DNA from 3 places in the Paenibacillus sp. J31R34 genome. Region 2 is predicted to be linked to each of the others. Evidence: predicted binding sites of a transcription regulator. Region 2 holds the regulator's gene; each other region holds the start of a gene.

Region 1 (10,235 bases), on a different contig from region 2:
TTAGCGAGTGGTTGGATTAAAGATTACGAGGAAGAGAGGGATGTTTCGCGAGCGAAGGTGAAGCAAGCCATTGGAGATGAATCGGTTTCTATTCTTCTTATCGAGGAAGGCGGACTGCGAATTTATTTGAGTACTAACTTTGGTGGGTATGTCGTGAGGACAGCCTTACAAGCCAAAGCAGTAGATAAGGTTCAGGCAGAAATGAATATGGATCGTTGGAAAAATGCGGTTGTCGTCTCGCAGGAGCTGCTTCCAGAGTATGTAGGGGATCATCTACTGCTCATTGTAGAGGATGAGGAAGACTACAATGAGCTTCAGAAATCAGGCTTATGGCAAGGATTGCCGGCAGTCAAGAATGGAAAGGTACATCTACTCGACCAAGACAAATATTATCTGGCAGACAGTATTACAATTAGAGAAACGATGAAAGAAGTGGCTGACTTGCTAGCTTCTGGTGGAAAAAAGTAAACTCGTCCATGCTCACCATTCACTTTGCCTAAAGCGTCAAGAGAAGCCATGCAGTCACCATAAACGGTATGGCTTCTATTAACCATCCTTCAACTGGTCCACAACCTCCTGCAGCAAACCCATTTCCGTCTCCTTTAATTTATGCAATTGCTCCATTTGCTTGTACAAAGCGTCCGAGCTTCGAGTAAGCCAATATTTTAAAATGGAATTTCTTACAGCATGCACAGCCGCCTCCAGCTTTCTCCATCTGTTCAAAATTTGATTATCATCAATCAAATGCTTGTTATTAATCATGTAGTCTAATCGCATAGTCATACATTTCTTATGGTCGTAAAGCAGGTGAAACGATCTAATATCAAATACAACCTCCTCTTGAGCCAAATATTTTAAATAATCGGAGGCCTTGTCGTATACATTAATGCCGAAGGTTAGCCCGGGTGTGCCTGTAGCTTCGTTGTAATATTCATCCGTATGTGCCCTAGATAAGAGATAGGCTTTCATCGTATTTTTCACGTATTTTAGAGAAAAAGCATAGTCGTTATTTTCGAGAGGCTTCAATAAATAAAGATGCTGTTTAAAATCATGGGCTTCGATTTCCAATAAATGAAACGCTCTGCTAAAAGCCTCGTAATCACAGGTGATATTCGTTGAGTATTTTCCATTGGCATTATTGTCACAAAAATATAGCTTTTTATTGGCATCATCATACCCATTTATCATGACTTCATGTGGGGATTTCGCAGAAATTTCATATTCTTTTATATAAAAACGGTCGATCATAACGATCACATAGTAGCCGCCGTCAATCGATGCTTTAATAAAATCAAGCAGGTCATTATTCAAAATAGTCGAGCTTCGCCTGTCTATCGCTATCCGCTGAAAATCAATAAAAGGGCAGTCATAAAACTCAACCATTTTATCTCTATAATAACCATTGTAGAAAAAGGTATATAATTGGTTTGGATCGGGAATATCGAATAAATTAATATAATTATTCATAAACCACATTTTTTTCGAATCTACGCGAGATATAATCGAATAAAAATCACTGTAAAACCAATAGGAATCAATAATTTGTTTTACTTCGACTGGAAGGATTTTCACCGGCAATGTGATCATTCCTTTTCTATTTGATAGAGTATCTATTGGACTAACTTAATAAATAAGCTCATCATGCGTGAAGTATTTTCAATATATCATTACTGGAAAAAATATGAAAGTTTTATATTGAAAAACCTTTCATTTAGCTTGTTTAAGACACTGGGGCGTGTGCATTATGATGGAACTAAAGCTTATCTAAATCAAAATGTTGACAGATCAGCACTTCCTCCCTAAGATTAAGAGTGGATTACGGACAAGATAGGCTGATTAGCCTGCAAAACTTCATAATTGTATGAAAATAGGTGCGGCACGAAGGCAAGGACATATAGGCCTTAGTTCGCTTAAAAGGGAAGTTCGGTTAAAGGCCGACACGGACCCGCCACTGTATAGGGCAGCAGCTAATCAACTCATTAAGCTGCGCTCCCCTCACAAATGAACCACTGGCTGATGAGCTTCTTTTCGTCGCAGGACGAATTGCAGATGCTCGCCCTAGCCGGGAAGGGAAGAGAGGGAGGCCCCAAGTCAGGAGACCTGCCTGTTTTAACATCACTGTTTGACCTACGGTGCTTAGGGAGGTGGTTGGTTATGCCCATTTATTGCAAAATGTCTAACGATTATTTGCTGCTCCATGACGAGCAGACGCAGATAAGGTTTAGTTATTTATCATAAAAGCATTTCTGACTGCTTTCTTAAGGGTCGGGGATGCTTTTTTTAAAATATAGGAAAGGATATGATTTTTCTATCCTTTCTCTATATTTCTACGCGAAACGGTAGCTTTGCCGCCACAGGACGGCTTTCGGCCGTTTACGCTTACTAGAAGGGGAGACAAAAGAAAAATGAACAACACGAAGAAGCCATTTAGCTTGTCACTTGGAATGATGATCGTTTGCCTGATGCTGGTGCTTGCAGGATGCAGCACGAATGCTGACTCAAACGCAGGGAAGGGCACCAATGCTGCCGGGGAAAACAATGCTTCTGCCGCAAATAAAACACTGACAATGGCGTACACCTGGAACCCAGCAGGCGTTGATCCGCATGGCGATGACAGCTGGGACGTTATGCGCTCTGGCGCAGGGGAAACGCTTATTAAATTGAATGAGCAGCTGCAGCCGGCCGCTTGGCTTGCGAAGGAGTGGAAGCAGGAGGATGCTAACACGTGGACGCTCAAGCTGGAGAACAACGTAACGTTTCACGACGGCAAAAAGATGGATGCAGAAAGCGTGAAGGCTTCGCTGCTTCGTTCCATTGAAAATAGCCATCTGGCGAAGGATTTGCTGCTGGTGAAAGATATGGAAGTGGTTGCACCGGATGAGCTGAAAATTATAACAACACAGCCGAACTCGGCTATCATTTCCAGCTTGGCTGATCCAAGCACGATTATTCTTGATGTCGACAGCATGAAGGAAGCGGGCAGCTACCCGGCCATGACGGGAGCTTTCAAAATCAAGCAGTTTACGAAAGACGTATCGCTTGTTGTTGAGCGTTATGATGGTTATTGGGGACAACCGGCGAAGCTTAAGGAAGTGACAATGAAGTTTGTAACCGATGGCAATACCCGCCTGATGGCGCTGCAAGCTGGCGAAGTAGATGTTGCAACGGACATTCCGATTGACAGCATTGAGCTGGTAGAGAAGGACAGCAAGCTGGAAGTGCTATCTGCACCATCGGTTCGTACACATATGGTATTATTTAATATGAATTCTGCTTTGTTTAAAGAAAAAGCAAACCGCGAGGTTGTAGATCAAGCCATTCCGCGCGAGGCAATTATTGAATCGGTAATGCGTGGCTATGGCACGAAAGCGAAAAGCCCGTTCCCGGAAATTTTGCCATTTGGCAAAGTAGCGGAGCAAGCAGCAGGAGAAACGACGGAGCAATTGCTGACCGCTGGCGGCTGGCAGAAAAATGCGGCTGGCATGTGGGAGAAGGAAGGCAAGCCATTCGAGGCGACGCTCCTTACGTTCCCGCACCGCCCAGAGCTGTCCGTAATGGCAGAGGTTATTCAGAACCAACTGCTTAATGAAGGCATTACCGTGAAAATACGCAAGGTTGAAAATATTGATGCTGAGCTGGCGAAGTCCGATTGGGATCTTGCTATGTACAGCATGCTGACGGCACACACGGGCGATCCGCAATATTTCTTGAACATTTTCTATCAATCAGCTAGCGAATCGAATGTCAGCCATTATGTATCGAAGCCGCTTGAGACGGTTATTAACAAGCTGAACGAAACGTCTGCTACAGAAGCACGCAATGCGCTTGCGATAGAAGCTCAGGACATTATTAATGAAGATTTGCCGCAGTCGTTTATCGTACACCCCGACAATGTATTTGGCGTGAAAAAAGGGGTAACGGGCTTTATTCCGCATCCGATAGAATATTATTATGTGACAGCTGAAGTCGATATCACCTAAGTAAAGGGTGTACCTAAGTATGCTTCGTTTTTGGCTCGAACGCGCCATGCAAATGCTGCTTGTCATTTTTTGCGTAGCGACGCTTACCTTCATTTTAATGAGGGTGTCTCCGGGCGATCCGGCGAGAATTTTGCTGACCACGCACAATATCCCGGCTTCACAGGAGGCGATTGACGCACTGCGGGAGGAAATGGGGCTGACAGACTCCTTATGGAGCCAATATATACGCTGGCTTGGCGATGTATTTACATGGCAGTGGGGGACATCTTATATGTCCAAGGAGCCAGTTGCTGGCGAACTGCTTAAAAGGCTGCCCGCCACACTGGAGCTGGCCTCTGCTGGTGCATTTGTCATGCTGCTGGCAACCTGCCTCATCGGCCTCGCCACCGCAATCTTTTCAACAGGGCTGCTTGACCGGATGGGCCGATTGCTGGCGCTGCTTGGCGCCTCGATCCCCTCCTTTTGGCTCGGTTTTTTATTGATTTATTTTTTCTCGGTCCGTCTTGGCTGGCTGCCTTCCATGGGACGCGGCGGCCTTGCTCACCTCTTAATGCCGGCGGTTACGCTTGGGCTCGGACTTGGTGCGGTATATGCCCGGGTTTTGCGGACGAATATGCTCGAGATGAACAGCCAGAATTTCGTCAAGGCATCGCGTGCGCGAGGCTTGTCCAAGGGAAGGATTTTAATCTTCCAAGTGTTTAAGCATGCGTTTTTGCCGATTTTATCGATGCTGGGGACAAGCTTTGCTTTTATGCTGGGGGGGAATGTGATCGTTGAGACGATCTTCTCCTGGCCCGGCGTAGGCAAATATATTATTGAAGCGATAACGGCGCGGGATTATCCGGTCATTCAAGGTTATGTGGTATTCACCTCCTTCTTGTTTGTCGCGATCCATTTGGCGGTTGAAGTTTTTTATGTGCGCTTGGACCCGCGGCTGCGGGCAAGCTAGGAGGTACCCTTTTTTATGCGGACCCTTTTTAAGAAAAAGAATACAAGCCTGCTGCTTGGCATCGGCCTATTTGCAGTCATCGTACTGCTGGGCTTGCTTGCCCCATGGCTCGCGCCTCATAACCCGCTGCAGGTCAATTTATCCAATCGGCTTCTGTCGCCGAGCGGCGAATACCCTTTTGGCACCGATCATTTGGGGCGCTGTATTTTATCTCGTATTTTGTACGGCATTCGGACGACTGTTTCGATTGCTTTTGTTATTTTGGGATTGAGCTTATGCATTAGCTTGCCGATCGGGCTGTTGACCGGCTATTTTGGCGGACGCACCGATCATTTTTTCATGCGGCTGATGGACGGCACGCTCGCTTTTCCCGATTTTGTGCTGACGATTGCGATTGTGGGCATTCTCGGACCCGGGTTTACGAATATGATCCTTGCGATTGTTATCGTGAGGTGGGCCAATTATGTCCGGCTTATCCGCGGGCTTGTGCTTAAGGTAAGCAAAGAGGATTACTTAATTACAGCCCGCATGTCCGGTAATTCTCATTTGCGAATTATGCGCCGTTATATTTTGCCGCAGATTGCAGCGCCAATTGCTGTATTTAGTACGCTGGACATTGGCAAAATCGTGCTGCTCATCGCCGGTCTATCTTTTCTCGGCCTAGGCGTGCAGCCGCCGACTCCTGAATGGGGCGTCATGCTGCATGATGCTACGCGTTATTTTCAGCTGGCGCCGCATGTCATGATTTTTCCGGGGCTTGCGATCGTGAGCTTCGTGTTATCATGCCAATTAATTGGCGACCGATTTAAAGAGCAGAACGCTTACGTTCCGAAAGAGGTGTAAGATGGCGGAAAGCAGCACGAACATTATCAACAGCGCCAACCTTAACGATGCACCGCTGCTCTGCGTTCAAAATATAGAAATTTCCCGGCAGCAGGCTGGAAAATGGTGCCCTATCGTCCAAAATGTTTCCTTGGAGCTTCATGCTGGTGAAATGGCTGCGCTTGTAGGGCCAAGCGGCTGTGGCAAAAGTATGACGGCCCATGCGCTTGTCGGACTGCTGGAAACCGGGCTGCGCCTGACAGGAGGGCAAATTTTTTACGGGGGCGATGATATTTCCCGTTATGATGAGCGCCGCATGCAGCAGCTTCGCCGAGAGGAAATCGCCTTGCTCATTCAGCATTCTCTAAGCGGACTTGATCCGATCCGCACGGTGCGGAGGCAGATGGTCGAGACGCTGAAGCTGCAGGCGAAGCGATCGCGCAAAGAAATGGAATCGTATTTGTATATGCTGCTGCAACGTATTGGCTTTGCGGACCCGGAACTGATATTGGACGCATACCCTTTTGAGCTAAGCGGAGGCATGCGCCAGAGGGTGCTGCTTGCGATGATGCTGAGCACGGAGCCGACGCTGTTTATTGCCGATGAGCCAACGACGGCGCTGGATGCCCTCAATCGCGACCGGGTGCTAACGCTTCTGAAGCAGCTGCAGGCGGATTTTGGCCTGACGGTGCTGCTCATTTCGCATGACGAGCAAAGCGTCCGCAAATTCGCGGATCGTGTGATTACGATGCAGCCCAGCGGGATAACCTCAGTCCATGCGAAAGGGAGCGCCCTATGATCATATTGGAATTGCGTCAGGTGTCCAAGGCATATCCGCTGCGGCTGCTGAGAAGGCGAAGAGGGCTCAAGACGCAGGACGGCAAGGCGTCCGTTCAAGCTGTGAAGCAGGTAGATATTGCGCTGCACCTTGGTGAAACGCTTGGGCTTGTTGGAGAAAGCGGCAGCGGGAAAAGCACATTAGCCAAGCTCATTATGAAGCTTGAAACGCTGAGCTCCGGGCAAATTTTGCTCGGCGGCCAGTCTATTCATGGACCTCATATGAAGGATCTGCAGGTATACAAAAGCGTACAGCTTGTGCTTCAGGATTCCGCATCCTCGCTGCATCCCCGAATGCTTGTGAAGGAAGTGCTTGCGGAGCCGCTGCGCAATTTTGACGCGAAGCGTCCGCCGGAAATTCGGGAGGCCAGCGTGCAGCTTATACGTGCCGTCGGCTTGGATGAAAGCTTCTTGGAGAAGCTGCCGCATCAGCTAAGCGGCGGACAGAAGCAGCGTGTATGCATCGCAAGAGCGCTGGCCGTGCAGCCGGATTTGATTATTTTCGACGAGTCGTTAGCCAGTCTCGATCCTTTATCACAGGCATCTATTGTGGAGATGCTTCAGCAAATTCAGCGGCAGCAAGAGCTGTCCTACTTATTCATTACGCATGATCTGGGGCTTGCCCGTCAGCTGTGCGACCGAGTTGCCGTCATGTATCAGGGCGAAATCGTAGAAACGTTCAGTCAGTGGGAGGAAGGAAAGCTCAAGCATCCGTATACCCATGCTTTATTTGCGACGCTTGCTGAGGCTGTAAATGTGGGATCTGCTGAATGCGCGAAGAACGCTGAGTAGAAGGTTGTCGGTAGAACGAATAAAAGCTAGCTCGCATGCTGCGTTTCTCTTACGCGCATAATATTGGAAGCTCAGTGGAACCCTATGCAATAAAAGAGCACAAAGGGGTTCAATCATAATGCTAATGAGCTTATGGAAGCAGCTAAAAAGAAAGCTTCGCCGCCGTCCGCTATGGACGCTGGGCAGTATCGCCTTGCTTGCTGTAACGCTAGCGGGTGCTGTCTGGCCTCCTGGGAAAGCGGCTGCGGCTGTCCGATTGACAAGCGTCGTCGCCAATTTTGCCGATTCAGCGTCTGCCGCTAATGCCGTAGGAGCAGCTTTTAGTTCAGGAGCTGTCAGTGGCCCCTCTGCTGACTTGCGTCGTGAGCTGCGAGAGCAGCAGGAGCCAGTGAGCGTCATGCTGCGCCGCTACTATTTATGTGGGCAGGAGAGCAGGCCGCTTGGCCGCATGACCTCGCTCCAGCTAATCCGGCTGCTGGAGGCAAATAGCGGTTGGCACGCCACCTTCGATAAAACGAAGAACCGGGTGCTGGTGGAGCAGACGGTGGATGAGTTTTCGAAGCATTGCCAGAATGAAGCGTATATGGGCGTGGATAAGCAGGGGAATTTATCGCTGTTTGAAGGGGCGCCCCAGCAGGAGAAGGTGCTGCGAACTTTTTTTCAACTGGATATTCGGTATTTGGAAAGCAGCTTGCCTCGCGATAAAGTAGAACAGCTGTCGCATGGGATTAAAATTAATGACATCGATGAATTTAACAGCGTCCTGTCTACCTTTAGCGACTATGAGCTGGGACATGGCAAATCCACTAAACGATCCGCTTATTAGATGAAAATAGCAGCCCGGAGGACGTTCTTATAGAGGACGTCCTCTTCTTGTTGTATAATGGATGATGGTGCAAAGAAAAGCGACTGCTCCTAAGCACTTTCCTCAAACGCATGTTCTCATCCTTTCTGTCTTTTGGTATAATAGGAGAAATAAACGGCAGGAATAAGGAGTTGGCGGTTTGCGCGTTCTAGGCATAGATCCCGGTATTGCGATAGCGGGTTTTGGTTTCATTGATAAAGAGGGTCATAAGCTTAAGCCCGTTCAGTATGGCTGTATTCAGACGGAGGCGCATACGCCGCCCGAGGAGCGGCTCATTCAAATTTATGATTCGGCTGTCGCTCTAATGGATAAGTACAAGCCCGATTCGGTTGCGGTGGAGAAGCTGTTCTTTAACCGGAACGTATCAACGGCGTTTGCGGTTGGGCAGGCGCGTGGAGTTATTATTTTGGCGGCGGCGCAGCGCGGGCTTCCGGTTGCGGAATATACGCCGCTGCAAGTCAAGCAGGCCGTTGTAGGCTATGGCAAGGCGGAGAAGCGCCAAGTGCAGGAGATGGTTAAAATGTTCTTGAATTTATCGGCCATTCCGAAACCCGATGATGTAGCAGATGCGCTGGCAGTGGCTATTTGCCATGCCCATTCGGCGGTTTTAGTCCAAAAAATAAATGAGGCGGGACGATCATGATTGATTTTTTACGAGGTATAGTGTCCCATGTCGAGTTGGAGTATGTGGTGCTGGATGTACGGGATGTCGGTTACCGGGTGTTTACGCCGAATCCGTATGCGTTAGCGAAAAAGGAAGAAGCCGTCACCCTTTATATTCATCATTCCGTCCGTGAGGATGCGATTTTGTTGTACGGGTTTGCAACGCGCGAGGAACAGACGCTGTTCCGCAAGCTGCTGGAAGTATCGGGCATTGGTCCGCGCGTGGCGCTGGGCATACTCGCAGGAGGCAAGCCGGAAACGGTTATTGCTGCCATTCAGCAGGAAAATATTACGTTTCTTACGAAGCTGCCCGGTATTGGCAAGAAGACGGCGCAGCGGATGATTTTGGACTTGAAGGACAAGCTTGCGGGCATCGCAAGCGATGCGGCGGTGCTGTCGGCGGCGGGCGCTTACCTGGAGCCCGATTTATTCCAAAGCGGCAGCGGCCAGGGAGCGGGAACCGCTTGGGAAGAAGCGCGTGAGGCGCTCGCAGCGCTCGGTTATACAGCTGCGGAGCTTGATCGGGCTTGGCATGGCTTGCAGCAGACGGTGGTTCCAGAGGAGACGGTCGATTCCCTCATGAAGCGCGCTTTGCAGCAGCTGTTTAAAGGTTGACGAAAAGGAGCTGAGCACGGATGGACGAAAGAATTATTTCCGCCAACCTTATGATGGATGATCAGGCGGTGGAGCTAAGTCTGCGTCCTCGTTATTTGGCTGAATATATCGGTCAATCGAAGGCGAAGGAAAATTTGAAAGTGTACATAGACGCAGCAAAGCTTCGCAAGGAGGCGCTCGATCATGTATTGCTCTACGGACCGCCCGGACTTGGGAAAACAACGCTGTCGAACATCATCGCCAATGAGCTTGGCGTAAACCTGCGCACGACATCGGGACCAGCCATTGAGCGACCAGGCGATCTCGCTGCTCTTCTGACGAATTTGCAGGAGGGCGACGTGCTGTTTATCGATGAAATCCATAGGCTGCACCGTACAGTGGAGGAAGTGCTTTACCCGGCAATGGAGGATTACGCGCTCGACATTATGATTGGCAAAGGCCCAAGCGCAAGGTCCGTACGGCTTGATTTGCCGCCATTTACACTGATTGGCGCGACGACAAGGGCGGGGCTGCTTTCCGCTCCACTGCGGGATCGCTTCGGCGTCATCAGCCGGCTGGAGTTTTATACGGTCGATGAGCTTGCTTATATTATTTCGCGCTCGGCGGAAATTTTTGATATTTCCATCGTAGGCGAAGCCTCTCAGGAAATTGCGCTGCGCTCCCGTGGAACACCGCGGATTGCCAACCGCCTGCTTAAGCGGGTAAGGGATTT
Region 2 (10,235 bases):
CGGGCACCGTCTGCATCCTTATATCGTCTAAGGATGCTTTGGAGCCGATCGACAAAAGGGAGAGACTACAGCAGCAATGAACGGAAATAGCGGAGTTGACAATGGACTGAATGGCAATGAAGAAGATTTGGTATGGAAACGGCTTGAGGAGCTTGCTGAGGAAGCAGAGGAGCTTGCAGGCGATCGAATGAAGGCGGTTGACCGCATTGCAGAACGAAATCAATGGAAGGTCATTCAGGCTTTCCAGAAGCATCGAGTAAGCGATTATCATTTTAGCGGCTCAACTGGCTATGGCTATAATGACCGTGGGCGTGAAGTGCTTGATTTGGTATATGCCGATATTTTCGGTGCAGAGGCGGCGCTCGTTCGCCCTCATTTTGTGTCGGGAACACATACGATTAGCTGCGCCTTATTTGGGGTATTAAGACCAGGAGACGAACTTTTGTATGTGACGGGCACGCCATATGATACGCTGCATAAAGTCATCGGCAAGCCGGGCGATGGAAAGGGCTCCTTGCAGGATTTTGGCATCCAATACAATGAGGTGGCTCTGCTGGAAGACGGCGGACTTGACTGGACAGGAATTGAAGCAGCCATTACAGCGCAAACTAAAGTAATCGGCATTCAGCGCTCTCGCGGCTACAGCTGGCGTGCTTCTTTTACTGTGCAGCAAATTGGTGAAATAACGAGCCGCGTCAAGCAGATTAAGCCTGATGTGCTGGTGTTTGTGGACAATTGCTATGGTGAATTTACCGAGCTTTTGGAGCCGACCCAGGTTGGCGTTGATATAATGGCAGGTTCATTGATTAAAAATCCTGGAGGCGGTCTTGCCTCGACTGGCGGTTATATTACCGGTACATCTGCGGCAGTCGAGGCGGCGGCTTACCGCTTAACTGCTCCGGGCATTGGTGGCGAGGTAGGCGCTATGCTGGGGACGCTTCGTTCGATTTACCAAGGGCTGTTTCTAGCCCCTCACTTAGTGGGACAAGCAGTTAAAGGCAGCGTGCTCGCTTCGGCATTATTCACGCAGCTTGGATTTGATACGCAGCCTCACTGGGATACGCCGCGAACGGATTTAATTCAAGCTGTCAAATTTGGCAGCGCGGAGCATCTGATTGCTTTTGTACAGGGTATTCAACAGGCAGCGGCAGTTGACTCCCATGTTACACCAGAGCCATGGGACATGCCCGGATATGAACATCCTGTCATAATGGCGGCAGGAACGTTTATTCAAGGCGGAAGCCTTGAGTTATCTGCAGATGCGCCAATTCGCGAGCCTTATATCGCTTACATGCAGGGTGGGCTTACGTTTGCCCATGCGAAATACGGTATTTTGACGGCATTGAAGCGACTCGTTGTTGAAGGATTAATTGTAATTAAACCTCACACGACTTGACACTTCCTTGGTAGGACGTTAAAATAGATGTAAATGAGCGACTGGAAGGTTGATGTGATATGGCTGACGAGATACGTAGAAATATGGCCTTATTTCCAATAGGCATTGTAATGAAGCTTACTGATTTAACAGCCCGCCAAATTCGTTATTACGAGCAGCATGATTTGATAGTACCGGCTAGGACGGCTGGGAACCAGCGATTGTTTTCTTTTAATGATGTAGAACGGCTGCTGGAAATTAAAGCTTTAATTGAAAAGGGCGTCAACATAGCTGGAATCAAGCAGGTTATGAATCCGGTTTCCAAAGAATCCGACGACGCGACTATTGTTAGTGAGCAATCGGAGGTTACGCGTAAGGAACTGTCTGATGCCCAGCTTCACCGCATGCTCAAGCAGCAGCTATTGGAGAAACGGCCTGGTCAGGCCTCGCTTATACAGGGTCAGCTATCGCGTTTCTTGCACAAGCGCTAGGATGCAATCGTACCATTATAATCAAGCAAACAAGGGAGATGACTTTTAGTGAGCTATACTAAAGAGGATATCAAGAGAATTGCCGAGGAACAAAACGTAAGATTCATCCGCCTTCAATTTACAGATTTGCTGGGAACGATTAAAAACGTTGAAATTCCAATGAGCCAGTTGGATAAAGCGCTTGATAATAAAATGATGTTTGACGGTTCTTCCATCGAAGGTTATGTGCGTATTGAAGAATCTGACATGTACCTTTACCCTGATTTAGATACATGGGTTGTATTCCCATGGGTTGCACAAGATCGTGTAGCTCGTCTGATCTGTGATATTTATATGCCTGACGGCACACCGTTCGCAGGGGACCCGCGTGGTATTCTGAAACGTGCGCTGAAGGAAGCGGAAGAAATGGGTTATACGGCGATGAACGTCGGTCCTGAACCGGAATTTTTCCTGTTCAAAACCGATGAGCGCGGCGAGCCTACAATGGAACTGAATGACCAAGGCGGATATTTTGACCTTGCTCCTATGGATTTGGGCGAAAACTGTCGCCGTGAAATCGTATTAACGCTTGAGGAAATGGGCTTTGAAATCGAAGCATCTCACCACGAGGTTGCTCCAGGACAGCATGAAATTGATTTTAAATATGCAGATGCAATTAAAGCCGCTGACCAAATTCAAACGTTCAAGCTCGTTGTTAAAACGATTGCGAGAGAGCATGGCTTGCACGCTACATTTATGCCTAAGCCGCTGTTCGGCGTGAACGGATCGGGCATGCACTGTCACCAATCGCTGTTCCAAGGCAGCACCAACGTATTTTATGATGAGAGCGACAAGCTGGGCCTTAGCGCAACTGCTCGTTATTATATGGCAGGTATTTTGGAGCATGCTCGCGCAATGGCTGCTATTACGAATCCGACAATCAACTCGTACAAGCGTCTTGTACCAGGTTATGAAGCACCTTGCTATGTGGCATGGTCTGCAAGCAACCGTTCGCCAATGATCCGTATTCCGGCTTCAAGAGGACTGAGCACGCGCGTTGAAGTGCGTAACCCAGACCCTGCAGCTAATCCATATTTGGCACTAGCCGTTATGCTGAAAGCTGGCCTGGATGGCATCAAGAACAAAACGACTCTTCCAGCTCCAACAGACCGCAACATCTACATTATGACGGAGGAAGAGCGTATTGAATCCGGTGTGCCAAGCTTGCCGGTTGATCTTAAGGAAGCGTTGGACGAGCTGCTCCGCAGCGATGTTATCTGCAGTGCGCTCGGCGAGCACGCTCTGGCTCACTTCTACGAGCTGAAGGAAATTGAGTGGGACATGTACAAGACGCAAGTCCATCAGTGGGAAAGAGATCAATATTTGACATTGTTCTAGAAGGTGAAATCCCTTGGCGCTGTAAGCGCTGAGGGATTTTTTTATGGGCAAATATCAGAGGTGAATATAAAAATAGATATTTGAGAGCGAAATAATGAATAAACAATTTGTTGATGTAGGATTGAATATTAATGATAATATAAAGGACTAAGACCGGAGTAGGCTGGGTTAGCTTTGATTTTCAGGTCGAGTGATTAAATTAGTTATTCATTTAGCGTCAAAAATTCTTATTGCCAATATGTACATCATCATGCAATGATGAAATCATAAACTATAATAAAATTTTGCTTTTTAAAATACTATCAAAGACGGTGGCGTTCTGAATACTATTAATTTTTTGATGTTAAGCATGTTTGATGCTCTAGCTGTCGTTGTGTTGATGTTTAAAATTTTTAGGCAGAGTTTATGGGATCACAAATATATAATTGCTCTTTTATGCGCTTTAAGCTCATGCTCATCTTATTTATTTAGGGTTGTGCTTGATATATCTCCTGTTCTGGATATGTTGGCGCAGATTGTGATTTTCCTTCTATTCAATAGGTTCTTGTTGAAGGTGAAAGTTTTTTATTCATGGATAATGGTCTCGACAGGTTTTGGTGTCTTTGTCGCTTTGCAGTTACCTGTTTATTATGTTGCAACGCTGTTCGGCGTTAATGAATCCGTTGCAGCTGAGTCAGGTGTCCCGGGAATCGAATTTATACAAGTTATAACTAATTCGGTTGCACTGATTATAGGTGCTGTTTTTAAACTCTTTAACTTTGGTTTTGCGTTCATTGTAATTCCACCGCATGATTTTGACATAAGGGAAAAGTTTTTCAGTGGAACGAATAGGTTAATTATTGTTACTTCAATTGGAATTGCTGTCACTATTACTATTGCATTGTACATAACTCTTTATTTCGATGTAATCATGTTTATATATCCGATGGTATTGCTTGTCTTAATCGTACTATACTATTTATCGAGTAGAAGGGATCGGGAAGATGATTGAATATTTATCCAGACAAATAGCGCTGTCTATAAAAAAGGCTGATCCGCAGGGCAATGTATCTGTCGATGTAATGGCCTATCAATTAGGCTATTGGTTAAATCCAACGGCGATAGTAGTGCTGACTTTAGTTGTAGGATGGATGACCGAGGCCCTCATCGAGACGATAATAGGTATGCTTGCTTTTTGCGTTTTGAGGCGTGATATAGGCGGTTTCCATTTTTCATCATTAACCAAATGTTTCGCCATTTCTACATTGCTACTTTCAACAATTCCACATATTGTTTTGAATGATGTAACAGCAATAACATTAACAATAATAAGCGGAATGCTATTATTTGTTTTTCGGAGGGAGAAGGGTATCTCTTTATTGCTTGTATTATCAAATATATATCTTAAATCAGATGTAATTGCGCTTGCTTTTTTTATACAGATTTTCTTTGTTATTCTTCAACAGATAGGAGGTGAAAAGGGGCATGAAACAGAAACTTGCTCGTAAATTCTCGGAAATTCTATTTAAACAAGCAGAAAAATCAGCAGAAGGAAAAAAAAGAAAGATTTTCCTTGGGATCCAGCCGGTACCGAAGGAATTGAAGTAGCGTGAGTTCTATGGACATGTCAACAGAGATTTTAGGTCAGCGGGTATACGGAGATGTTATAGATGGAGAACAATTTGATACATTCATTTTATCCGAAGTTATGCTGATTGATGTCTTCAAGCCAAAGAAAAACTATGTCGTTCCGCGTTTCTATACAGTAAAAGGAATCTTTACAGTTATATTAACGCTTGATGCCTGCAAGCAAATATTTATCCCACTTGGCTTTAAATCGCTGGATAGCAATATTCTTGTTAATATCGACCACATCAATTATGTGAAGGTCGAAAGGTTTGGAAACACAGCTTTTTTTGATGGTGGTGTAACGGCAAATGTAATTGGTCGTAAACTTCATTTGGTGGAGCATTTAATTATAAAGGGCTGATGTCTTTAGGTTAGTGAATCAGTCCTTTATACAAAAAAAAGCATTATACAGTGCTTTTTTTGTAATGTCAATAAATTTCCATACTAGTATGGAAATGTTAATGGCATTCGACAAAAATCGACATAACGATGATTTCTTCTGTGTTATATTAAAAATGTAAAACAGAGGGAAACGAATATCATTATAGAGACAGAGATATTAAAACAGAAATGATCGATTTTCAGACAGCGGGGGAAAATGCACTTCACTATATTGTTAAAACAACATGTTTGTGTAGATCCCCGCTGAATTCGATCATCATTTTGAAAGCGAATGATTGATACAACAATAGATTACGTCCTATGACTGACTTTAAAAAGTCGGAAGGGTCGAAACAAAGCGCTACTGATATCTACATCAGTAGCGCTTTGTTTTGGTGTTTTTTATCGATTTATTTTTAATAATAGACAATAAATTACATTATGTTTTTTATAAGGTATATTATAATTAATAAAGGAGATTAAAGCGTGGTGAAACATATATGGAATAAAAGGAAATCGATCTGGTACAAGTATTTGTGGTTCTTCTTAGTCTGGGCGCAAGTTAGGTAGTATGGCGTTGGAGGGGCGACAGTTTGGGAAATATATTTGACAGCTTCTATAAGCACATGGATGCAAAGTGACGGTGACACAAGCATAAGGTGATTTCGGTCTGATCTAGTTATAGGGGGACAAAGCTAGTTGTTCAAGCTATCCGAAGTGTCGTCATACCGAAGCAGTCTGAGTAGGAAGTTCGAGAGCTAGAAAAAATCCTCTGCCTAAATAAAAAAGCTGCATCCAGCCCGTTTCTTATACGGGCAAGGATGCAGCTTTCTTCATGTATGAAGAGTATGAAATATAAACGATTAATGGAAATCCCGGAACAAGCCAATGACTTTGCCTAAAATCGTAACATTCTTCAGGCGAATAGGTTCCATTGTTACGTTCTCAGGTTGGAGACGGATATGATCCTTCTCGCGGTAGAAGGTTTTGACCGTTGCTTCATCGTGCTCAGTCATAGCGACCACAATATCACCGTTAGTAGCGGTTTGCTGCTGGCGCACAATAACGTAGTCGCCGTTATGTATGCCTGCTTCAATCATGCTCTCTCCAATGACATTAAGAATGAATACATCATCATCACCTACATAATGGGAAGAGATTGGGAAATATTCTTCAATATTCTCGGTAGCGGTAATCGGCACACCTGCAGTAACTTTACCGACGATCGGTACATGGGTAACAGCAGGGCGTATAATTCCGTCGACATCTTCCTGGTCCAAAATCTCGATGGCACGTGGCTTAGTCGGATCGCGGCGGATAAGTCCTTTCTTCTCCAGACGGTCCAGATGACCATGTACGGTTGAGCTTGAAGCAAGTCCAACTGCTTCTCCAATTTCACGTACGGAAGGCGGATAACCCTTCTCGCGAACTTCGTTCTTTATAAATTCCAGAATCGACTGCTGGCGATTGGAAGCTTTGGACAACATGATCACTCCAGTTCACGCACTCCATGATGAGTGCGACAAGATTTTTGATTGAAACTTTGATTCAGGCACTGCATTAGAAGCGCAATATGAGTATTTATTTCTCAAATTATAACATGGAACCGCCGTTCGTACAAACATAAGTTCCTAAAAACAAAAGTTCGCATTGTGTGTTGACCACAAACAAATGTTCGTGTTAATATCAAAACAGAACAAATGTTTGGGAGTGAGGGCAATGATCATTTATCCAGAATCCTATCAATCTATTTTTTCAGAGAAAGCGCCTGTTAAGGTGGCAAAGATGAAATCGCAAATCAACATGGCTGCAGTTAGCAACTACGCTTTGAAGTTGGCAGTGTGTCTGGCCCTGTTTATTGTATTGTTTTCTGGTTTTTTATTGGTGCGTACAGAAGCTTCAGTGAATCATGTTGCACCAGCGTCTGCTGGAGAGCAGACGGTAGTAGTCGCACAAGGCGATACATTATGGGAGATTGCACGTAAATATTCGGACAGTTCTGATGATATACGTTGGTCCGTCTTTCAAATACGGGAGCGCAACCAGCTGTCGTCACCAGATATATGGCCTGGGCAGAAGCTGGTCATTCCTTCGTCCTAGTGTCGTTAAGCAAAATATCTCTATGGTATAGAATTGTATAGAACGGTGTCTGCTTGATAGAAATCATATAGCTGAACTTTGGAGCTCAGAAAGTGCCAATACGCTATCTAAAATACAGAATAGATCGGAACAATGATAGCATTATCGTTGTACGATCTATTCTGTATTTAATTACACACCCATTTTCTTGAAATATAGGAAAGTATATGATTTTCTCGTCCTTTCTCTATATTTCCCGGACTGAAACGCGCTGCGCCGCCAAAGGACGGCGACAGCCGTTTCACCTTGACAACAGCGTATTGGTAATGTCAAAGTAGAAAGAGTTTGGGAAAAGTACAGCAAGTGAGGTGAGCAACCAATGGAAGAGCTTATTGCAAGAATTAATGAATTATCCCGTAAAAATAAAACGATCGGTTTGACGCCCGAGGAACTGACGGAACGGGCTGAGCTGCGCAGTAAATATATGGAGCAGTTTAAAAGTAATTTTCGCCAGCAGCTTGATACGATTAAGTTCGTAGAAGATGAAGAGAATGAAGCGGAAGACGAGAAGCCACAGCATTAATCATCTTAATGGGAGAGGCGGGCTTTATTTATGAAATACCAATTGCTTGGACGTAGTGGACTGGCTGTTTCTGAACTTTGTCTTGGAACAATGACGTTTGGCAATACAACGAATGAACAGGATTCGCTTGAAATGATCAATCGTTTTGTGGAACGAGGCGGTAATTTTTTAGATACGGCTAACGTTTATGTAAGCGGACGCTCTGAAGAGATTGTTGGGAAAGCCATTAAAGGGCGTCGTTCGGAGATGGTCGTTGCGACGAAAGTTAGAATGACAACATCGCCTGATATTAATGGAGTAGGCTTGTCCCGCAAGCATATTATGGACGGCGTTGAAGCGAGCCTTAAGCGACTGCAAACCGACTACATTGACTTGTATCAGGTTCATGTATGGGATCATGCTACACCTATTGAAGAGACGCTGCGGACGCTCGATGACCTTGTCACATCAGGCAAGGTACGTTATATCGGCTGCTCCAACTTTTTTGCGTGGCAGCTTATGAAATCCTTAGCTTGGAGCGATGCTAATCGTTATGTACGCTTTGTTTCGCTGCAGCCTCAATATAGCCTTGTCAGCCGTCAGATGGATCGCGAAATGATGTCGCTTTGTCTGGAAGAAAACGTGGGTGTTATACCATGGGCTCCGCTTGGTGGCGGTTTTCTGACGGGCAGGTATGATCGCACTGAGCCGACGGAGGGCAGATTGACTAGCAAAGTAGGCGAAAGCGCTTGGGCAAATCGGGCAAGTGAGCACAATTTTGCTGTTTTGGATGCTGTAGTAGCGGCTGCCAAGGAGCTTGATAAAACACCTGCTCAAGTTTCATTAAATTGGCTGCTGCAGAGGGAAGGCATTACGTCCCCAATCTTTGGAGCCAGTACGCTTGCACAATATGAGGATAATATGGGAGCTGTCGGCTGGTCGATGCCAGAAGAGGTATGGAATCGTCTGGACGATGTCAGTGCGCTTGCCGAAGACTATCCGAATCGTTTTATTGCAAAATTCAAACGCCCGTTTTAACAGAGTGCAGTGAAAGCTATAGATAAACAGTGTCAGTCTGCATCACTTGTCAAACTAGATCGATAAAGCTTGATTTTGTGAGGCAGCATTATAAGGAGGAACGATTTTGTCACGTACATGGGAGCGCAAAGTGCGCCGAAATACGAATCAAATTAACAAAAATCGCAAAAAACAAGGCGGTCCGAGCTTTAAGCCTGCTGGACCCCAGTCAGATCGTTTTGTTGGCCGCAGCTATATTGCGCCGATTTTGCTCCTACTGTTTATTGCCATGTACGTTATTCTTGCACAAATGGACCCGCAATTTAAATTCGACACCTTGCTGGGTGTGACGATTGGCTGTTATGTATTTCTGGCAATTGTGTTTTTCCTGCGGCGCCCGTATATTACAATCGGTAAAAACTATGTTCAAACTCGCAAGCTGACCGGCGACAAGCGTCTAGGTGCAGAAGCGATCAAGACGATTCGCGTACAGCCTGGCTATGTGTCGATTGAACCGCAAAAAGGGTCGACGTGGGCTTTTTCACGAGCATTTCATCGGTATCCAACGGATGAAATCAGCGCGAAATTAGAGCAGTTTGCCAAAGAAAACGGCATAACATACGAACAAAAATAAATCGACCAGGAGAGTCTGTGAACAATGGCAAAGCTAGCGGTATTATTTGATTTGGATGACACGCTGCTATGGGATGACCGTAGTGTGCAAGAAGCATTTGATGCGACCTGTCAAGCAGGTGCGCAAGCAGCGGGCGTAGATGCGGTAGAGTTGGAGGAAGCTGTCCGCAAGGAGGCTCGCAGCCTATATGAATCGTATGAAACGTTCCCTTTCACGAAAATGATTGGAATTAATCCTTTTGAAGGCCTATGGGCTAACTTCCGTGAGGGAGAGCAGGAAGAGTTCAGAAAGCTGGAGCAGCTTGCACCAACTTATCGTCGTGAAGCATGGACGAAAGGGCTTAAAGCACTTGGCGTTGACGATCAAGAGCTTGGTGCCAGACTGGCCGAGCAGTTTCCAGCAGAGCGTAGATCGCGTCCGATCGTTTATGATGAAACGTTCCGGCTGCTAGATGCGCTAAAGGGCAAATATAAGCTGCTGCTGCTGACGAACGGTTCTCCGGATTTGCAGCAGGAGAAGCTTACAGGCGTTCCACAGCTTGCTCCTTATTTTGATCACATCATTATTTCTGGCGCTTTCGGAGAAGGCAAGCCGGCAGCTTCGATTTTCCGCCATGCGCTGGAGAACCTGGGCATTGAACCTGAGCAGGGCGTTATGGTTGGGGACAAATTGACAACGGATATTCTGGGTGCTAATACGATTGGAATGGAT
Region 3 (10,235 bases), on a different contig from region 2:
TAATGACGATTAACGGTGTGGAAGACCGGACGCGTGGCATGCTTCTGCAAACCGATGATGAAGAAAAAATCGTGCTGCTCGGCAAAATGCTGAAAAAGGTTGATAACATTACAGTGAACAAGCTGCGTACACCAACTATCGTAGATATTTTGGCTGTGCGCCATGGAAGATATATCGAACGTGATTCTGACGATCGCAAAACATTCCGTTTCACACGGGATGAGCTTGGTATTCTCGTTGATTTTCTTGGCGAAGTGTTTAAACGTGAAGGTAATCAGGTTATAGGTTTACGTGGCATGCCGCGCGTAGGAAAAACGGAATCCATCATCGCTGGCAGCGTATGCTCTAATAAACGGTGGGCGTTTGTTTCTTCTACGCTTCTGCGCCAAACGGTAAGAAGCCAGCTGTCGGAAGAAGAAATGAACGAAAATAATATTTTTATCATCGACGGCATTGTGAGTACGATTCGTTCCAATGAGCGCCATCATGCCTTGCTACAGGAAATTATGGCAATGCCTTCGACGAAGGTCATTGAGCATCCCGATATTTTTATTAAAGAATCCCAATACGATCACAGCCATTTTGATATTATAATAGAGCTGCGCAATACGCCGGATGAGGAAATAACGTACGAATCGTTCACTGCAAATTACTCGGATGATTTTTAAGCTGAAAGGAGGAAGCAGGCATGTCTAATCTTGGAGCGCTGCTCCGCAAGGCGCGTGAAGAACGCGGGCTGACGCTTGACGATATTCAGGAAACGACGAAAATTCGCAAACGCTACCTCGAAGCCATTGAAACCGGCGATCACAGCGTGCTGCCGGGAAGCTTCTATTTACGGGCCTTCGTGAAAAATTATTGCGAGGCTGTAGGACTTGATACCGAAGAGGTGCTGCGCCTGCACGAGAAGGAAGTACCGAATACCATTACAGAGACGTTAACGGAGCCTGTTACGACAAGGCCGCCCAGACGCGTACAGTCTGTCGGCTCTGACCGTATTGGCAAGTTAGGCTTTAATGTGATGATGTGGTCATTTTTGATTTTGATTGTGGCGGTCGTATGGATTTTTGTCATAAATCAAAAAGACAAACCGTCTGATATGATCGATCAAGGAACGAAAATTACCGATGAATCTGCGCCGCCTACGCCGACACCGGAAGCTGGAGCGACAACGGGTGCTGTTGCACCTACGGTTACTCCATCTCCTACTCCGACGATTCAGGAGGATGTGACGGTTACTTTTTCATCGAAAATCGGCAAGGTCGACCATTATGATGTAGGTCCAGGAACAGCCGTTCACAAGCTGGAAATCAAGGTCGCTGGCGGAAAAAGCTGGATGGAAGTTCGCGAAGGTGGATCTAAGGGCAGCGCGCTGCTATCGGAAAATGCAAACGACGGCTCTACGCTGAACTTTGAATTGACGCAGCCGTTATATATTAACGTAGGCCGCGCCGATCTGGTCACGATTTCAGTTGATGGCGTGCTTGTTCCAGATGGGGATCGGGCAGGCTCGAAAAAAATTCAGCTGAATCCGGCGGCATCGGCGAATACAGGCAGTCCGGAAGCGACTGTCTCGGCTACGCCGTAACAGTGATTAAAGCTATTTTATAGGGGAGTGGAGTTACATGTCTTCAGAAAGTTCATTTGATATTGTGTCCAAGGTGGACATGCAGGAGCTAAACAATGCGATTCAGCAGGCGGAGCGTGAAATCGAGACGCGTTTTGATTTCAAAGGAAGCAAGAGCAGCATTAAGCTTGAAAATGAAGAGCTGGTTCTCGTTTCTGACGATGAATACAGGCTCAACAGCGTTATTGATATTTTGCAATCGAAAATGATTAAACGCGGCGTGCCGATCAAAAATATGGATTACGGCAAAATTCAGTCGGCTTCGGCGAATACCGTTCGCCAGCATGTTAAGCTCAAGCAGGGCATCGATCAGGAGCACTCCAAAAAAATTAATATTTTGATTCGCGATTCGAAGCTAAAGGTGAAAAGCCTGATTCAAGGCGACCAAATTCGCGTAAGTGGCAAAAGCCGTGACGACTTGCAAGCCGTTATGAATTTACTGCGCGGTGCTAATTTGCCGATTGAGCTGCAATTCACAAATTATCGTTAACCGCATGTGACGGTATAGAGGTCCTCTTTTTTCGCTATTTGGCGGGAGAAGGGGGCTTTGTTAAACCTGTTTTTCTTCATTTTGACACCAGATTAAGCAATGTATTATACTTGGTAAGATAGTTTCGCGGAAGGGATCTGGGGAGACGCAGATGACAGAACAGGTGAGTGTAATGACGCGCAATGGCAGGACAGATTTTGTTTTATTCGGGGAGGAAAAGGCATGAATCTCGCCAATAAAATTACGCTGGTTAGAATTATTTTAGTGCCAATTATTATGGTTTTCCTACTCGTTAATATGAATGTGGGCTCAGTTGTATTTGATGACTATTCCATTACATATAACCAGATTATTGCGGCAATTATTTTTATTGTGGCAGCGAGTACGGACGGTTTGGACGGGTATATCGCCCGCAAGAACAAAATTGTAACCAATTTGGGCAAGCTTCTTGATCCACTCGCTGACAAGCTGCTTGTTGCGGCTGTACTGATTTCACTGGTGGAGATGGATAAGCTGGCTGGTTGGATTGCCATTCTGATTATTAGCCGTGAATTCGCTGTTACTGGACTTCGCCAAATTGCGCTGCTTGAGGGCAGTGTAATGGCGGCTAGTAAATGGGGCAAGTGGAAAACAGCTATACAAATTACGATGATCATATCGCTTTTGCTTAACAATTTCCCGTTCGCCTTCATCTCGTTTCCATTCGATTTGATTGCAAGCTGGGTCGCAGTTGCGATTACGCTCTATTCCGGAATTGATTATTTTGTGAAAAATAAACATTTAATACCGGTAGAATAACGATGAAACGCGCTTTGCCGTTTTTTGAAAAGCATCTTCCCTGTTTCGGGGAGGATGCTTTTGCTTACCGAATTATAGCGCTGCCATTACCTAAAGGAGGATGAATAGCATGAAAGCAGAGATTATAGCAGTAGGTACTGAATTGCTGCTTGGACAGATTGTAAATACAAATGCACAGTATTTGTCCCAAGAGCTGGCTGGGCTTGGCATAGATGTATATTTTCAATCGGTAGTCGGAGACAATCCAGAACGTATTCGCAGAGCGATTGTAACAGCGAGAGAACGCGCCGACTTGCTCGTGTTTACCGGAGGCTTAGGACCTACGCTTGATGATTTGACGAAGGATGTGCTGGCTGCTTATTTGAACCGCGGTTTGTCCTTGCACAAGCCTTCTATGGATAAAATCGAAGAGCTGTTCAGCTCAAGAGGCATGCATATGGTTGAAAGCAATCGCAGACAGGCATTGTCTATCGATGGCAGCGTGGCGCTGCACAATGCGGCGGGCCTTGCCGTAGGCAACGCCCTGACAGAGGATGGCACGCATTACATGCTGCTGCCTGGGCCTCCTAGGGAAATGAAGCCGATGATCGACGGGCCGGGCAAGGAATGGCTGCTGACGCTTCTGGGACACGAGCAGCCGCTTTATTCGCGTTTGCTTAAGTTCGCAGGTATTGGGGAGTCCAACTTGGAGGCTAAGCTGCTCGATTTAATTGAAGCACAGGTTGATCCGACAATTGCTCCTTATGCGAAGGAAGGCGAGGTAGCTATTCGTGTTTCCACGAAAGCGGCAACGCAGGCAGAGGCTGACAGCAAGATAGATGCGACAGTGGAACAGATTATTGAACGCATTGGAGAGCATCTGTATGCCCAAGAAGACATTCCACTGGAGGAGGCGGTCATAAGACTGCTTCGTGCGAGCAGACGCAAGCTGGCCAGTGCTGAGAGCTGCAGCGGCGGTCTGTTAGCTGAGCTGATTACGAGCGTTCCAGGAAGCAGTGGGGAATATACGGGCGGCGTTGTAACGTATACGAATGAGATGAAGCATGCGCTGCTTGGCATACCTTTGGCACAGCTAGAGGGCGAAGGGGCACCTGGCGCGATCAGCGAATCGACAGCTGCGTTAATGGCTGAGCGGATACAGCAGCTTGCAGACAGCGACTTTGGCGCGTCTATAACAGGTGTGGCAGGGCCCGCAGAAAGCGAAGGCAAGCCTGTAGGACTTGTTTATATAGCTATTGCCGAGCGTGGCAAGGAGACGGCGGTTTATCCGCTTCAATTAAGCGGCAGCCGGACGATTATTCGCGTACGTGCTGTGAAAACGCTTCTGTACCGTTTGTGGCTTGCTATCCAGAACTAAAGATCAGAAGTAGAATGTCCAAAGCCAGGCGAAAGGTGTTGCTTTTTGCCGGAAACGGGCGTATACTGAACACAACTTACGGAAGAACCGTGGCGAAGATAACTTTGCTGCGGTTTTTTTTGTTTGGTTCAAGGTGAAACATCTGTTGCCGTCCTCTGGCGGCACATCGTGTTTCAGTCCGAGAAATATAAGCCTAATTTATACGTGAAAAACTTATAAATGCTTATATTTTTAGAAATTTCAAAGCTGCATGCCTACCGTCGTCTTCACAAAAAAAACGAATGTATGTTCGAAAAAGTGCTTGGCAAAGGGTCGGAAAAAGGTTATCATTATATTATAAATAACGAAGGATGTGAGTTGATTGGCTGATCGTCGTGCTGCGTTAGATATGGCTATGCGTCAAATTGAGAAACAATTCGGCAAGGGCTCTATTATGAAACTAGGGGAATCAACACATATGCAAGTGGAGGTCGTGCCGAGCGGCTCGCTTGCTTTAGATATCGCACTTGGAATCGGGGGTTTCCCGAGAGGACGTATTATTGAAGTATATGGACCCGAATCTTCTGGTAAAACGACCGTTGCGCTTCATGCGATTGCAGAAGTTCAACGTGCAGGTGGACAAGCTGCCTTTATCGATGCAGAGCATGCACTTGATCCGTTATATGCAAGCAAGCTAGGTGTCAATATCGATGAATTGCTGCTTTCCCAACCAGATACAGGGGAGCAAGGGCTAGAAATCGCAGAAGCGCTCGTTCGTAGTGGCGCGGTTGACATTGTTGTTATTGACTCCGTTGCGGCACTTGTACCTAAGGCTGAGATCGAAGGCGACATGGGTGACTCGCACGTTGGTTTGCAAGCACGTCTAATGTCTCAGGCACTTCGCAAGTTGTCTGGCGCCATCAGCAAATCGAAGACGATTACGATCTTTATTAACCAACTGCGTGAGAAGGTCGGCGTTATGTTCGGTAACCCTGAGACGACACCAGGTGGACGCGCTTTGAAATTTTATTCCAGCGTACGTCTTGATGTCCGCCGTATTGAGACACTGAAGCAAGGCAATGATATGATTGGTAACCGTACACGTATTAAAGTTGTCAAAAACAAAGTGGCTCCGCCGTTTAAGCAAGCCGAGGTTGACATTATGTATGGTGAGGGCATTTCCAAAGAGGGCACGCTTGTTGATCTGGGTGTTGAACTCGATATTGTACAAAAAAGCGGTGCGTGGTTTTCCTACAATGGCGAGCGTCTCGGTCAAGGCCGGGAAAATGCTAAGCAGTTTTTGAAAGATCATGCAGATATTGCCGACGTCATTGACAAGCAGATTCGTGATGCCAGCAATTTGGTAGCGACTGCCACTCAGGCGACAGGGCTTGGTAAAGAAGAAGAGGACGAAGACGATTTCGACGAGTCTGAATTGGATTAATACGCTAAATTAGTAGCGAAATGGATAATTAATAATGACGACGCCGTTCCTTTTTAGGGACGGCGAACTTGTTTTAGGCAACATTTACAACTAGTTGCAAAATGTAATTTGGAGGGCCTATGATTGAAATCAGAGCGGTCGAGAAAGACAGTAAGCACCGAAGCCGCTATCTTATATTCGCGGAAGGCGAAGAGCCGATTTTATCGGTTCATGAGGATCTGTTGATCCGCCATACGCTGTTTAAAGGACAACTTCTGACAGAGTCGCAAATAGAAGAAATTGGCAGCGAGGACGAGCGGTATCGCGCTTATGCGATGGCTGTTTATTATTTGGGCTTCAAGCCGCGGACAGGCAAGCAGATAGAGCAGTATCTGCATCGGAAGCTAATTGCTCAGGATCATATTAATTACACCATAGAGCGTTTAGAAAAGGAACATATTGTGGATGATGAACAGTATGCGATGCAATTTGCTGCTCAGCGAATGAAAAGCAGCCAGAAAGGCAGGCGTTACATTCAGCAGGAACTTATGCAGCGGGGCGTGTCAAAAACAGCAGCGCTTGCTGCTACTTCAGCAATTGACAGTGATATGGAGTTGAACACAGCTATTGCTACCGCTTCCAAAAAATGGCGAAGCATAAAAGGAGAGCCGTTTGAGCGCAGACGCAAGCTGGCGGCATTTTTAATACGAAGGGGCTTTCCTGTAGACATTATTAAAGCCGCAGTAAAATCAGCGGAAGAGAATGCATAATCAATGAAGCAAAAAGATCAACTTGGGCTTTTGCTTGACAAGTGATTTTACCAAAAGATAAAATGAGTTTGTATTCCTTCCACATCAAATCTATTTTCCTTCCAAAAATTGATTTGAGAAGATTATTTTCGGCAAGTTGTTAGAAGATGAAAACGGTATGGAAACCGACTAAAATCAAATATCATTCCAAGCGTTTGCTTTTGTGAATGCAACGAGGAGGTGAACAAGAGGATGGATCCTATTTGGACGATCTTGATCAGTCTCGTTGTTGGCGTTATTTTCTTTGGAGTTGGTTATTTTATTCGAAAGTCGATTGCCGAAGCCAAAATTTCCAGTGCTGAGCAGGCTGCTATCCAAATCGTAGAAAATGCGAAAAAAGAAGCAGAAGCCCAGAAGAAGGAAACGGTGCTGGAAGCGAAAGATGAAGTCCACAAACTTCGTACCGAAGCTGAAAAAGACATTCGTGAACGTCGTAATGAGGTTCAGCGTCAGGACAGACGTTTACTCCAGAAAGAGGAGTCGTTGGATAAAAAATTAGAAGCGCTGGAACGCAAAGAAGAATTAGTTGCCAACAAAGAGAAACGGATCGATGAAACCCAAGAACAGATTGATACCATCTATAAGCAGCAGCTTAGCGAGCTGGAGCGAATTTCCGGCTTGACGATGGAAGGTGCGAAATCGATTATTTTGTCTAATGTTGAACAGGAAGTACGACATGAGACAGCGCAGATGATCAAGGAAATCGAGCAGCAGGCTAAAGAAGAAGCAGATAAAAAGGCACGTGATATTATATCGCTCGCTATCCAACGTTGTGCGGCTGATCACGTAGCAGAAACGACTGTATCAGTCGTCTCCTTACCGAATGAGGAAATGAAAGGCCGCATTATCGGACGCGAAGGTCGTAATATCCGCGCTCTGGAAACATTGACCGGTATCGATCTCATTATCGACGATACACCGGAAGCGGTCATCCTGTCTGGCTTCGATCCTATCCGGCGTGAAATTGCCCGAACTTCACTTGAGAAGCTTGTCGCTGACGGACGTATCCATCCTGCTCGTATTGAAGAGATGGTTGAGAAATCACGCAAGGAAGTGGATGAGCGTATCCGTGAATACGGGGAGCAAGCTACTTTTGAGGTGGGTGTACATGGCTTGCATCCTGACTTGATTAAGATTTTGGGAAGACTCAAGTATCGGACAAGCTACGGTCAAAACGTGCTCAAGCACTCCATGGAGGTTGCTTACTTGACTGGACTTATGGCTGCCGAGCTGGGCGAGGATATTACACTCGCAAAGCGTGCAGGCTTGCTGCATGACATCGGTAAAGCACTTGACCATGAGGTTGAAGGCTCGCACGTTGAGATTGGCGTTGAACTGGCCAAGAAATACAAAGAGCATCCTGTTGTTATTAACAGTATTGCTTCCCACCATGGCGATTGTGAAGCCACTTCGGTTATCGCAATGCTGGTTGGTGCAGCTGACGCTTTGTCGGCAGCACGTCCAGGCGCACGCCGTGAGACGCTCGAAACGTACATCAAGCGTCTGGAGAAGCTGGAGAATATTTCGGAGTCATTCGATGGTGTTGAGAAATCGTATGCCATCCAGGCCGGACGTGAAGTACGCGTTATGGTACAGCCTGAGAAGATTGACGATACAGAAGCATTCCGACTCGCTCGCGACATTACGAAGAAGATTGAAAGTGAGCTTGATTATCCAGGCCACATCAAAGTCACCGTTATTCGTGAGACTCGGGCTGTGGAATACGCGAAGTAAACAGCATAGCAACGCGGAAAAGTGGCTGCCCTGCAGCCACTTTTCCTGTCTGAATAGGTAAAAGGAAGTGAGCAGCAATGAACGTATTATTTATTGGGGATATTGTTGGAAGTGTAGGGCGTGCAGCCGTTAAGCAAGTGCTTCCAGCGCTTAAATCGAAATACAACCCGCATATTATTATCGTGAACGGTGAAAATGCAGCAGCAGGCCGGGGCATTACTAAAAACATTGTCAATGAGCTGTTTGAATGCGGTGTTCACGGGATTACGATGGGCAATCATACATGGGATAACAAAGATATTTTTGATTGGATTGATGATGAGCCCCGTATCGTAAGACCTGCGAACTACGCGGAAGGAACGCCGGGACGAGGCATGGCGATCATTAAAGCGAACGGCAAGCAGCTGGCGATTATAAATTTGCAGGGAAGAACGTTTTTACCGCCGATTGATTGTCCATTCCGCAAAGCGGATGAGCTAATCGAGGTGGCGCATGAAACGACGAAAAATATTTTGGTCGATTTTCACGCGGAAGCGACTTCGGAAAAAATTGCAATGGGCTGGCATCTGGCTGGACATGCATCTGTGGTTGTAGGAACGCATACGCATGTTCAGACGAATGACGACACGATTTTGCCAGGCGGCACAGCCTACTTGACGGATGTGGGCATGACGGGCCCGAAGGACGGAGTGCTGGGGATGGAGCGCAATGCGGTGCTGCATCGGTTTATGACTCAAATGCCTACACGTTTTGTCGTGGATGAAGGCAAGTGGCATTTGCATGGCGTGTCGATCCAAATCGATGATGCGACAGGCGAAACGACCAAACTCCAAAAAATCAGACTGGTTGAAGAAGATTGGCTGCTCATGTAGCAGTCTTTTTTGTTTAAAATTTAGATGATTCAGAACAGTTCGTTAATTTCGGCGATAAAAGCAGGAATTTTTCTACCTCTCTCGAATACTATTGCTAGTAGTGGAATCCATCCATCATTCCCGAGGAGGTACATTTTTATGGATGTATTAAAAGTTTCAGCAAAGTCCAATCCAAATTCCGTTGCAGGTGCGCTGGCCGGAGTTTTACGTGAACGCGGCGCCGCTGAATTACAAGCTATCGGGGCGGGTGCACTAAATCAAGCGATTAAGGCAGTTGCAATTGCGCGAGGATTTGTTGCTCCCAGCGGGGTGGATTTAATTTGTATACCAGCATTTACAGACATTGTGATTGATGGCGAGGATCGGACGGCGATTAAGCTCATTGTTGAGCCTAGATAAGCGCTTAAACGAAGCCTTAAGTCGTTAGAGAAATGTAGAAAAAAGTTCAAATGTAACGCCTGCCTACACTCGCGTAAGCAGGTTTTTTGCTTTATAGTGACATATGTTGTTGTGAGTTAAAACAAATAAATGTTATGATTATTGAGCAGGTTGCAGATAAGGCGCATGATCCTTGTGGCAAGTAAAGCAGATCAATAAGCGAAGGGAAGTAAATGCAATGACACAAAAACTAGTACCTGTAGGGGTATCGGCACGCCATATTCATTTATCTGAAGAGCATGTCGCGATTTTATTTGGAGAAGGCTACGAGCTGACGGAGGCGAAAGCACTCTCTCAGCCAGGACAATATGCAGCAAATGAAACGGTTGCCGTAATCGGACCGAAATCTTCTTTTCCTAAAGTAAGAATTCTTGGGCCTGTCCGTAAGGCGACACAGCTTGAAGTTTCACGTACGGATGCTTTCTCGATTGGCGTAAACCCGCCGGTTCGCGAATCCGGTGATATTAGCGGCTCCGCTGGCATTACACTGAAAGGTCCAGCTGGAGAAGTGACGATTGAGGAAGGCGTTATCGTTGCAGCGCGTCATATTCATTTCCATACGAGCGATGCTGAAAAGTGGGGCATTGCCGACAAGCAAAAGCTGAAAGTGCGTTTTGGCGGAGATCGTGGCGTCGTATTTGAGGAAGTGATCGCCCGTGTATCCCCAGACTTTGCACTCGACATGCATATTGATACGGACGAAGCGAA

The links. The regulator LexA, encoded in region 2, represses DNA repair genes until DNA is damaged. The targets are predictions, from matches to a motif close to CGAACATATGTTCG.
Region 1: the regulator LexA is predicted to act here: its motif matches at 8,310-8,323, upstream of ruvC (crossover junction endodeoxyribonuclease RuvC).
Region 3: the regulator LexA is predicted to act here: its motif matches at 4,551-4,564, upstream of recA (recombinase RecA).

What each region holds. Positions count from the first base shown of each region.
Region 1 is NZ_JBXENU010000014.1:56,090-66,324, forward strand. It holds gene AC50YG_RS28320 (ABC transporter substrate-binding protein) at 1-468, shown strand, start outside; gene AC50YG_RS28325 (hypothetical protein) at 547-1,578, opposite strand; cobalamin riboswitch at 1,853-2,122, shown strand; gene AC50YG_RS28330 (ABC transporter substrate-binding protein) at 2,406-3,980, shown strand; gene nikB (nickel ABC transporter permease) at 4,000-4,929, shown strand; gene nikC (nickel transporter permease) at 4,945-5,772, shown strand; gene AC50YG_RS28345 (ATP-binding cassette domain-containing protein) at 5,774-6,550, shown strand; gene AC50YG_RS28350 (ABC transporter ATP-binding protein) at 6,547-7,380, shown strand; gene AC50YG_RS28355 (BofC C-terminal domain-containing protein) at 7,499-8,206, shown strand; gene ruvC (crossover junction endodeoxyribonuclease RuvC) at 8,385-8,888, shown strand; gene ruvA (Holliday junction branch migration protein RuvA) at 8,885-9,523, shown strand; gene ruvB (Holliday junction branch migration DNA helicase RuvB) at 9,544-10,235, shown strand, end outside.
Region 2 is NZ_JBXENU010000001.1:649,976-660,210, forward strand. It holds gene hflX (GTPase HflX) at 1-31, shown strand, start outside; gene AC50YG_RS02755 (methionine gamma-lyase family protein) at 77-1,396, shown strand; gene AC50YG_RS02760 (MerR family transcriptional regulator) at 1,456-1,866, shown strand; gene glnA (type I glutamate--ammonia ligase) at 1,915-3,243, shown strand; gene AC50YG_RS02770 (hypothetical protein) at 3,593-4,234, shown strand; gene AC50YG_RS02775 (accessory gene regulator B family protein) at 4,227-4,730, shown strand; gene AC50YG_RS02780 (hypothetical protein) at 4,708-4,830, shown strand; gene AC50YG_RS02785 (dipeptidyl aminopeptidase) at 4,832-5,212, shown strand; gene lexA (transcriptional repressor LexA) at 6,096-6,716, opposite strand; gene AC50YG_RS02795 (LysM peptidoglycan-binding domain-containing protein) at 6,952-7,332, shown strand; gene AC50YG_RS02800 (DUF896 domain-containing protein) at 7,691-7,894, shown strand; gene AC50YG_RS02805 (aldo/keto reductase) at 7,925-8,911, shown strand; gene AC50YG_RS02810 (hypothetical protein) at 9,018-9,524, shown strand; gene AC50YG_RS02815 (HAD family hydrolase) at 9,549-10,235, shown strand, end outside.
Region 3 is NZ_JBXENU010000003.1:678,228-688,462, forward strand. It holds gene AC50YG_RS12565 (DUF3388 domain-containing protein) at 1-668, shown strand, start outside; gene AC50YG_RS12570 (helix-turn-helix domain-containing protein) at 689-1,588, shown strand; gene AC50YG_RS12575 (YajQ family cyclic di-GMP-binding protein) at 1,626-2,117, shown strand; gene pgsA (CDP-diacylglycerol--glycerol-3-phosphate 3-phosphatidyltransferase) at 2,340-2,915, shown strand; gene AC50YG_RS12585 (competence/damage-inducible protein A) at 3,025-4,272, shown strand; gene recA (recombinase RecA) at 4,634-5,695, shown strand; gene AC50YG_RS12595 (RecX family transcriptional regulator) at 5,815-6,444, shown strand; gene rny (ribonuclease Y) at 6,676-8,217, shown strand; gene AC50YG_RS12605 (TIGR00282 family metallophosphoesterase) at 8,295-9,089, shown strand; gene AC50YG_RS12610 (stage V sporulation protein S) at 9,228-9,488, shown strand; gene AC50YG_RS12615 (phosphate propanoyltransferase) at 9,706-10,235, shown strand, end outside.